Limibacter armeniacum: one gene and its partner. Each later gene encodes a partner of the first gene's protein in a complex. Links are inferred from orthologs where the notes say so. Each region holds a gene or a part of one and is shown on either strand. Other genes may lie near its edges.

What was found.
Region 2: the proteins of carB (region 1) and carA are in contact, whole or in part, in a solved structure (PDB 1KEE), measured with the Escherichia coli proteins. The link is inferred for Limibacter armeniacum from one-to-one orthologs.

What each region holds. Positions count from the first base shown.
Region 1 is NZ_JBAJNO010000009.1:669,993-673,651, forward strand. What follows is about bases 221-3,545. They hold carB (carbamoyl-phosphate synthase large subunit), read left to right. Parts: upstream 221-528; coding sequence 529-3,345; downstream 3,346-3,545. Other genes in these bases: V6R21_RS20525 (alanine/glycine:cation symporter family protein), read left to right, coding at 221-233; V6R21_RS20535 (caspase family protein), read right to left, coding at 3,434-3,545. Outside these bases: more of V6R21_RS20525, read left to right, coding at 1-220; more of V6R21_RS20535, read right to left, coding at 3,546-3,659. UniProt on the Escherichia coli protein: Large subunit of the glutamine-dependent carbamoyl phosphate synthetase (CPSase).
Region 2 is NZ_JBAJNO010000009.1:3,010,320-3,013,562, forward strand. What follows is about bases 1-2,909. They hold carA (glutamine-hydrolyzing carbamoyl-phosphate synthase small subunit), read left to right. Parts: upstream 1-860; coding sequence 861-1,958; downstream 1,959-2,909. Other genes in these bases: rplQ (50S ribosomal protein L17), read left to right, coding at 63-539; V6R21_RS30275 (ATP-binding response regulator), read left to right, coding at 2,157-2,909. In the rest of the region: more of V6R21_RS30275, read left to right, coding at 2,910-3,243. UniProt on the Escherichia coli protein: Small subunit of the glutamine-dependent carbamoyl phosphate synthetase (CPSase).

The DNA of each region.
Region 1 (3,659 bases):
TCCCATACAGAGTTGTGTATGTAGCAGGTTTCTTCTTTGCTTCATTTGCTGACACTACAATTATCTGGACCTTGGCGGGTATTGCCATTGCATTGATGACTATTCCAAACCTGTTGGGAATTATCCTACTTCGAAAGGATATGAAAAATACAGTTAACCAATATTGGAAAGATTTCAATGACGAATGGGGTGACAAAAAAGAAATTGCGCCAAAAAAAAGTGAAACTGTATAAGTAGCTTCACTCATAAATCATATTTCGAAAGACCTGTCTGTTAAAAGGCAGGTCTTTTTTTATGCCTAATGGTACATTTAGCCCATAATTACATAAATTGTAGCAAGAATAGCCTATATCATAATTTAAATCTCACAACACTACACATTCGCTTGATTTGATTGATTTTAGCCCTCCAAATTTTAGTTCATTTCTAAAAAAATTACATTTTTATTCAATTTTCCATTAAAAATCACCTCACTTTCTATACCTTTGCATCCCGATAAGAAATGCAGAACAGCTAACAATTATAAGAATGCCAAGGAAAAAACACATCAACTCTGTACTGATTATCGGGAGTGGCCCGATTGTGATCGGACAAGCCTGTGAATTCGACTATTCAGGTTCGCAAGCAGCCCGCTCTCTACGAGAAGAAGGTATTGAAGTTACCCTGATTAACTCCAATCCTGCGACCATCATGACAGATTCTGTCACTGCCGACAACATTTACCTCAAGCCCCTCGAAAAGAAATCCATCATTGAAATTCTGGAAAAACACAAGATTGACGCCGTACTGCCTACGATGGGTGGTCAGACTGCGCTTAACCTTGCGATCAAATGCCAGGAAGCTGGTATCTGGGAGGAATATGGTGTAGAGATCATCGGTGTTGACATTGACGCCATCCAAACTACAGAAGACCGCGAGCTCTTCCGTAACAAGATGATCGAGCTTGATGTGAACGTGTGTAAGGGACGTACAGCCAAGTCATTCCTAGAAGGAAAGGAAATCGCACAGGAGATTGGTTTCCCACTAGTTATCCGCCCTTCATTTACACTGGGTGGTTCAGGTGGTGGTTTTGTCCACAGTGAAGAGGAATTTGACAAAGCACTGACTAGAGGTCTTCACTTCTCCCCTGTACACGAAGTACTGGTAGAGCAAAGTATCCTAGGATGGAAAGAGTATGAACTGGAGCTACTGCGTGACAACGCTGGTAACGTGATCATCATCTGTTCTATCGAGAACTTTGACCCAATGGGTGTTCACACAGGTGACTCTATCACTGTTGCTCCAGCTCAGACACTGCCTGACACTGTTTACCAACACATGCGTGACCTTGCCATCAAGATGATGAATGGTATCGGTCAGTTTGCAGGTGGATGTAACGTACAGTTTGCAGTAAACCCTGAGGATGACAGCATCGTAGGTATCGAAATCAACCCTCGTGTATCACGCTCATCCGCTTTGGCTTCGAAAGCAACTGGTTACCCAATTGCTAAAATCGCAGCAAAGCTAGCTATCGGATACAACCTTGACGAGCTTCAGAATGCTATTACAGGTACTACTTCAGCATTCTTCGAGCCTGCACTGGACTACGTAATCGTTAAGATCCCTCGTTGGAACTTTGACAAGTTCAAAGGCTCTGACACTAAGCTTGGTCTGCAGATGAAATCTGTAGGGGAGGTAATGGGTATCGGACGTAACTTTCAGGAAGCACTTCAGAAAGCTTGCCAGTCACTGGAAATCAAGCGTAACGGATTAGGTGCTGACGGTAAGGAAATGACAGACCGTGAGGAAATTCTTCGCCGCTTAGAGAACCCTAGTGATGACAGACTTTTCCGTATCTATGATGCGCTGAAACTGGGTATCGCCCTAAAGACTGTTCGCAACCTTACTAAGATTGACAAATGGTTCCTTCACCAAGTTCTGGACATTGTCCTGATTGAGAAGGAAATTCAAAAATATTCGCTGGAAACGCTGCCTAAGGAGCTGATGATGCAAGCCAAAGAAATGGGCTTTGCTGACCGTCAGATCGCACACCTTTTGGGCAAACTGGAAAGCGAAGTATTCAACCGCCGTTACCACGAGCTTGGTATCAAGCGTAGCTGGAAGCTGGTTGATACTTGTGCTGCCGAGTTTGAGGCTAAAACACCTTACTACTACTCAGCATTCGACGACGAAAACGAGTCAGAACCATCTGACAAGAAGAAAATCGTGGTACTAGGTGCTGGTCCTAACCGTATCGGTCAAGGTATCGAGTTTGACTACTGCTGTGTACACGGCGTATTGGCTGCTAAAGAGTGTGGCTATGAGACGATCATGATCAACTGTAACCCTGAGACGGTTTCAACTGACTTCGATATCTCTGACAAGCTGTACTTCGAGCCAGTATTCTGGGAGCACATCTACGAAATCATCCTACACGAGAAACCGGAAGGTGTTATCGTTCAGTTGGGTGGACAGACTGCCTTGAAACTGGCAGAGAAACTGGACCGTTACGGTATCAAGATCATCGGTACAAGCTTCAAAGCGCTTGACCTTGCTGAAGACCGTGGTTCATTCTCTTCACTGTTGCGTGACAACAATATTCCTTACCCAGAGTTCGCAACAGCTCAGACAGCTGACGAAGCACTGGAAATCTGTGAGGAAATCGGCTTCCCGATGTTGGTAAGACCTTCTTACGTATTGGGTGGTCAGAAAATGAAGATTGTCATCAACGAGAAAGAGCTGGAAGACCACATTGTTGACACACTGAGAGAGATCCCAGGCAACAAAGTACTTCTTGACCACTTCTTGGATGGCGCTATCGAAGCTGAAGCAGACGCAATCTGTGACGGTGAAAACGTGTACATCCTAGGTATCATGCAGCACATCGAGCCTGCAGGTATCCACTCTGGTGACTCTTACGCAGTACTGCCTCCTTACAACCTAGGTGACTTGGTAATCGAGCAGATTGAGGAGTACACAAAGAAAATCGCTATTGCACTGGAGACTAAAGGTCTGATCAACATCCAGTTTGCGATCAAGGATGACAAAGTTTACATCATCGAAGCGAACCCTAGAGCATCTCGTACTGTACCATTCATCAGTAAAGCTTACCAAGAGCCTTACGTGAATTACGCTACGAAGGTGATGTTGGGTGAGAATAAGGTGACTGACTTCGACTTCAAACCTGTGAAAGAAGGTTACGCAATCAAGATTCCAGTATTCTCATTCGAGAAATTCCCTAACGTAAACAAGGAATTGGGTCCTGAGATGAAATCTACAGGTGAGGGCATCTACTTCATCGATAGCTTGAGAGACGAGTTCTTCCAGAACATTTACTCTGAAAGAAACCTGTACCTGAGCCGCTAATCTCTTAGCAAACTCAATACAGTAAAAATAAAGAAGCCCAACTAAGTCAATTACTTAAGTTGGGCTTCTCTTTTTATTCGCAATACAATCAATCAATTAGAAAGTCATATAACAGGTTCTCTCCCCTAGCAGTCGTCTGCTGTGCACCATTTGAAAGTCTGAAGACTTCCTTATCCATAAAGCTTTTAAGCTCTGAAAGGTAAAGCTTACCATCTTGATTAAGATCTGCTTTTCCATCCCGCATTCCGTTCAACATACAGTAGGTAAACAAGCCGTTTTGCCATTGGTCTGACTCCAAAGCATAACTATCACCA
Region 2 (3,243 bases), 2.3 Mb from region 1 along the record:
GTTTATTTTAAATATTAAAGCATCAGTACCTAATACGGCTGGTTGCTAACAATCGTAGAATAATGAGACACGGTAAAAAATTTAACCACCTAGGTAGAAAAGCAGCGCACAGAAATGCGATGCTTACAAACATGACAATCTCTCTGATTGAGCACAAAAGAATCAACACAACTTTAGCGAAAGCGAAAGCTCTTCGTAAGTTTGCTGAGCCTATCATTACAAAGGCAAAGAATGATACTATGCACTCAAGAAGAGTTGTATTCTCTTACCTGCAAAACAAAGAGGCTCTGAAAGAACTTTTCGGTGTTATTGCTGACAAAGTAGCGGACAGACCAGGTGGTTACACTCGTATCATCAAAACTGGTAGACGTCTTGGTGACGGTGCTGAAACTGCGATGATCGAGTTGGTAGACTTCAACGAAATCTACAACCCTAAAGGTGCAACTAGTACTAAAACTACTAGAAGAAGCAGAAGAAAGAAAGGTTCAGCTTCAGCTGATACTTCTTCAACTACTGAAAACACTGAATCAGCTGAATAATCTGAAAATGTGTCTAACAGTATTGATAAAATGCTTTAGAAGAAATGTCGAGGGAGACAGTCAGTTGACTGTTTCCCTTTTTTTATGCCCTGAATATATTTGGAGGAGCTGATGAAAAAAAAAATTAAACAGTGTTCAAAAAGATTGATGTTTTGTTGAATCTCAATTTTTCTAAATAAAAGAGTGGAAAACGCAATGAATTTGAAATAAAAATTAAAATAATTTCTACAGACTGTTTAAATATTCTAAGCATTACTCTAATAGGTTCATTATTAATTTATTACCTTTGCGCAATTTGTAAATATAAAAGGACTTGAATAGATGGAGAAACAAGCTGCTATTTTGATGCTCGAGGATGGCACTACCTTTCACGGTACAGCCATTGGTAAGATAGGAACTTCTGCTGGTGAAATCTGTTTTAATACAGGGATGACAGGTTATCAGGAAATTTATACAGACCCGTCTTATTATGGACAAATCATCGTGAACACAACGTCTCATATCGGTAACTACGGTACACTGTCTCAAGAAGATGAGTCTACACAGGTTCAAATTAGAGGATTGGTGGTTAAGAAGTTTTCAAACACCTTCTCTAGAAAGACATCTGAAGGGTCTCTTCAGGAATACCTTGAGAGAGCGAACATCGTGGGTATTGCCGATATTGATACAAGAAAGCTTGTTAGACATATCCGTCAGCAGGGCGCTATGAATGCTATTATTTCCTCGGAAACCGATGATATTGAGAAAATCAAGGAGAAGTTGGAAGCAACTCCAAGCATGGAAGGGCTAGAGTTGTCTTCATTGGTAAGTACCAAGGAGAGATATTTCATGGGAGACCCTCATGCACCGATTAAAGTAGCAGTATTAGATATCGGTATCAAGAAATCGATTCTTGAGAACATGACAGAGAGAGGTATTTACTGTAAAGTATTCCCTGCGAAAACTTCTTACGAACAAATGAAGAAGTGGAATCCTGATGGTTTCTTTATCTCAAATGGACCTGGTGACCCATCTGTGATGAGCTATGCTGTAGACACAGTAAAAGAAATATTGGCAGATGATATGCCTGTGTTTGGTATCTGTCTTGGTCATCAGATTTTGGCACTTGCATCTGGAATCTCTACTTATAAAATGCACCATGGCCATAGAGGTTTGAACCACCCTGTGAAAAACTTGGTGACAGGACTGAGTGAGATTACTTCACAAAACCATGGTTTTACAGTAAGTAAAGAGGATGTAGAAAACAGTGACAACGTAGAAGTTACACACATCAACCTGAATGATGATACAGTAGAAGGTATCAGAGTTAAGGATAAGAAAGCATTCTCAGTACAGTATCACCCTGAATCATCTCCAGGGCCACATGACTCGAGATATTTGTTTGATCAGTTCATTGATATGATCAGATCTAACAACTAATCAGAGTAATAGAGACTGTTTAGTTATAAAAAGGTTCCATTTGTATTACACAAATGGAACCTTTTCTTTTTCAGGGATTTACATTTATTGATAATTGTTGTAAACTACATCTATTAAGTCTGAAGTCATTCAACCTTTAATGTTATACATGACTTATCTTAAAACCCATTTAGACTAACTTTTCATATTTTATAACGAATGTGGAATAGACTATCAAATATCGGAAATAGCCACCTTCCTAAAGATATCGATGACCGTAGTTTGGTGTTGACCAATCAGGTAGCCATGATTATGATTATCTGGTTCTCGTTAATGGCACTAATAGGTATTTCCATCGAAAGTAAACTGACCATAATTGGCTCATGTTTTTATATTCTCTGTTCAGTTGGAGTATTGATGTTAAACCTTAAAGGGTATATTAATCTCTCCAGAGTCTTACTTTGTGTCTTCCCCCCTGTAGTGATATCCATTTTGATTTTTTATGCAGTTGTAAATGGGACTACCAATACTGGAATTGTGGGTTATTATGCTCAATTGTTAATCTATGTGCTTTTTGCTTGTATCCCTTTTGTGTTTTTTGAATATAAACAGCAGAAGGAGTTAAAGCTGACTGTATTGGTGCCTGTTCTGCTCTTTTTCTTATCTCCCTATATATATGAATGGCTTGGTGTAACAAGGCGAGATTTTCCCTTCTTACCAGAGAAGGAAATAATCTTAACTTCTATGATCGCTTTTTTGCTGTGTTTTGTCTTGGTTGGTTTCTATTTACTTAAGAAAACTAACTATCAGCATGAAGAGAAAATCAGACAGCTTCTTGAGAGGTTGAAAGAGGAGAAAGACCAGATTCTGAAACAGCATGAAGTATTAATCAGCTCAAAAAAAGAACTGTTTGAACGCCAGTCAGAAATGATGAGAATCAACCAAGAATTGGAAGAGTATAAACGGACTTTGGAAGATAAGGTTGAGCAAAGAACAATAGAGCTTGAAGATTCAAAGGTAAAAGCAGAAGTGGCTAATGAAGCAAAAACGCAGTTTCTAGCCAATATGAGCCATGAGATACGCTCTCCTTTAAATGCCATTGTCGGGTTTAGTAAATTACTTTTGCTGAACCCTGACTTAGAGAAGGTTGATGAGGAGTTTAAACAGTTTTTGGGGAATATTATGCAAAGTGGTCAGAACCTGACAGAGCTGATCAATAATATATTGGATATTTCGAAAATAGAGGCGGGCAAAATGACACTGTCTTCAGAAAATATCAATATTCAACAGCTATTTTCTAGCGTAT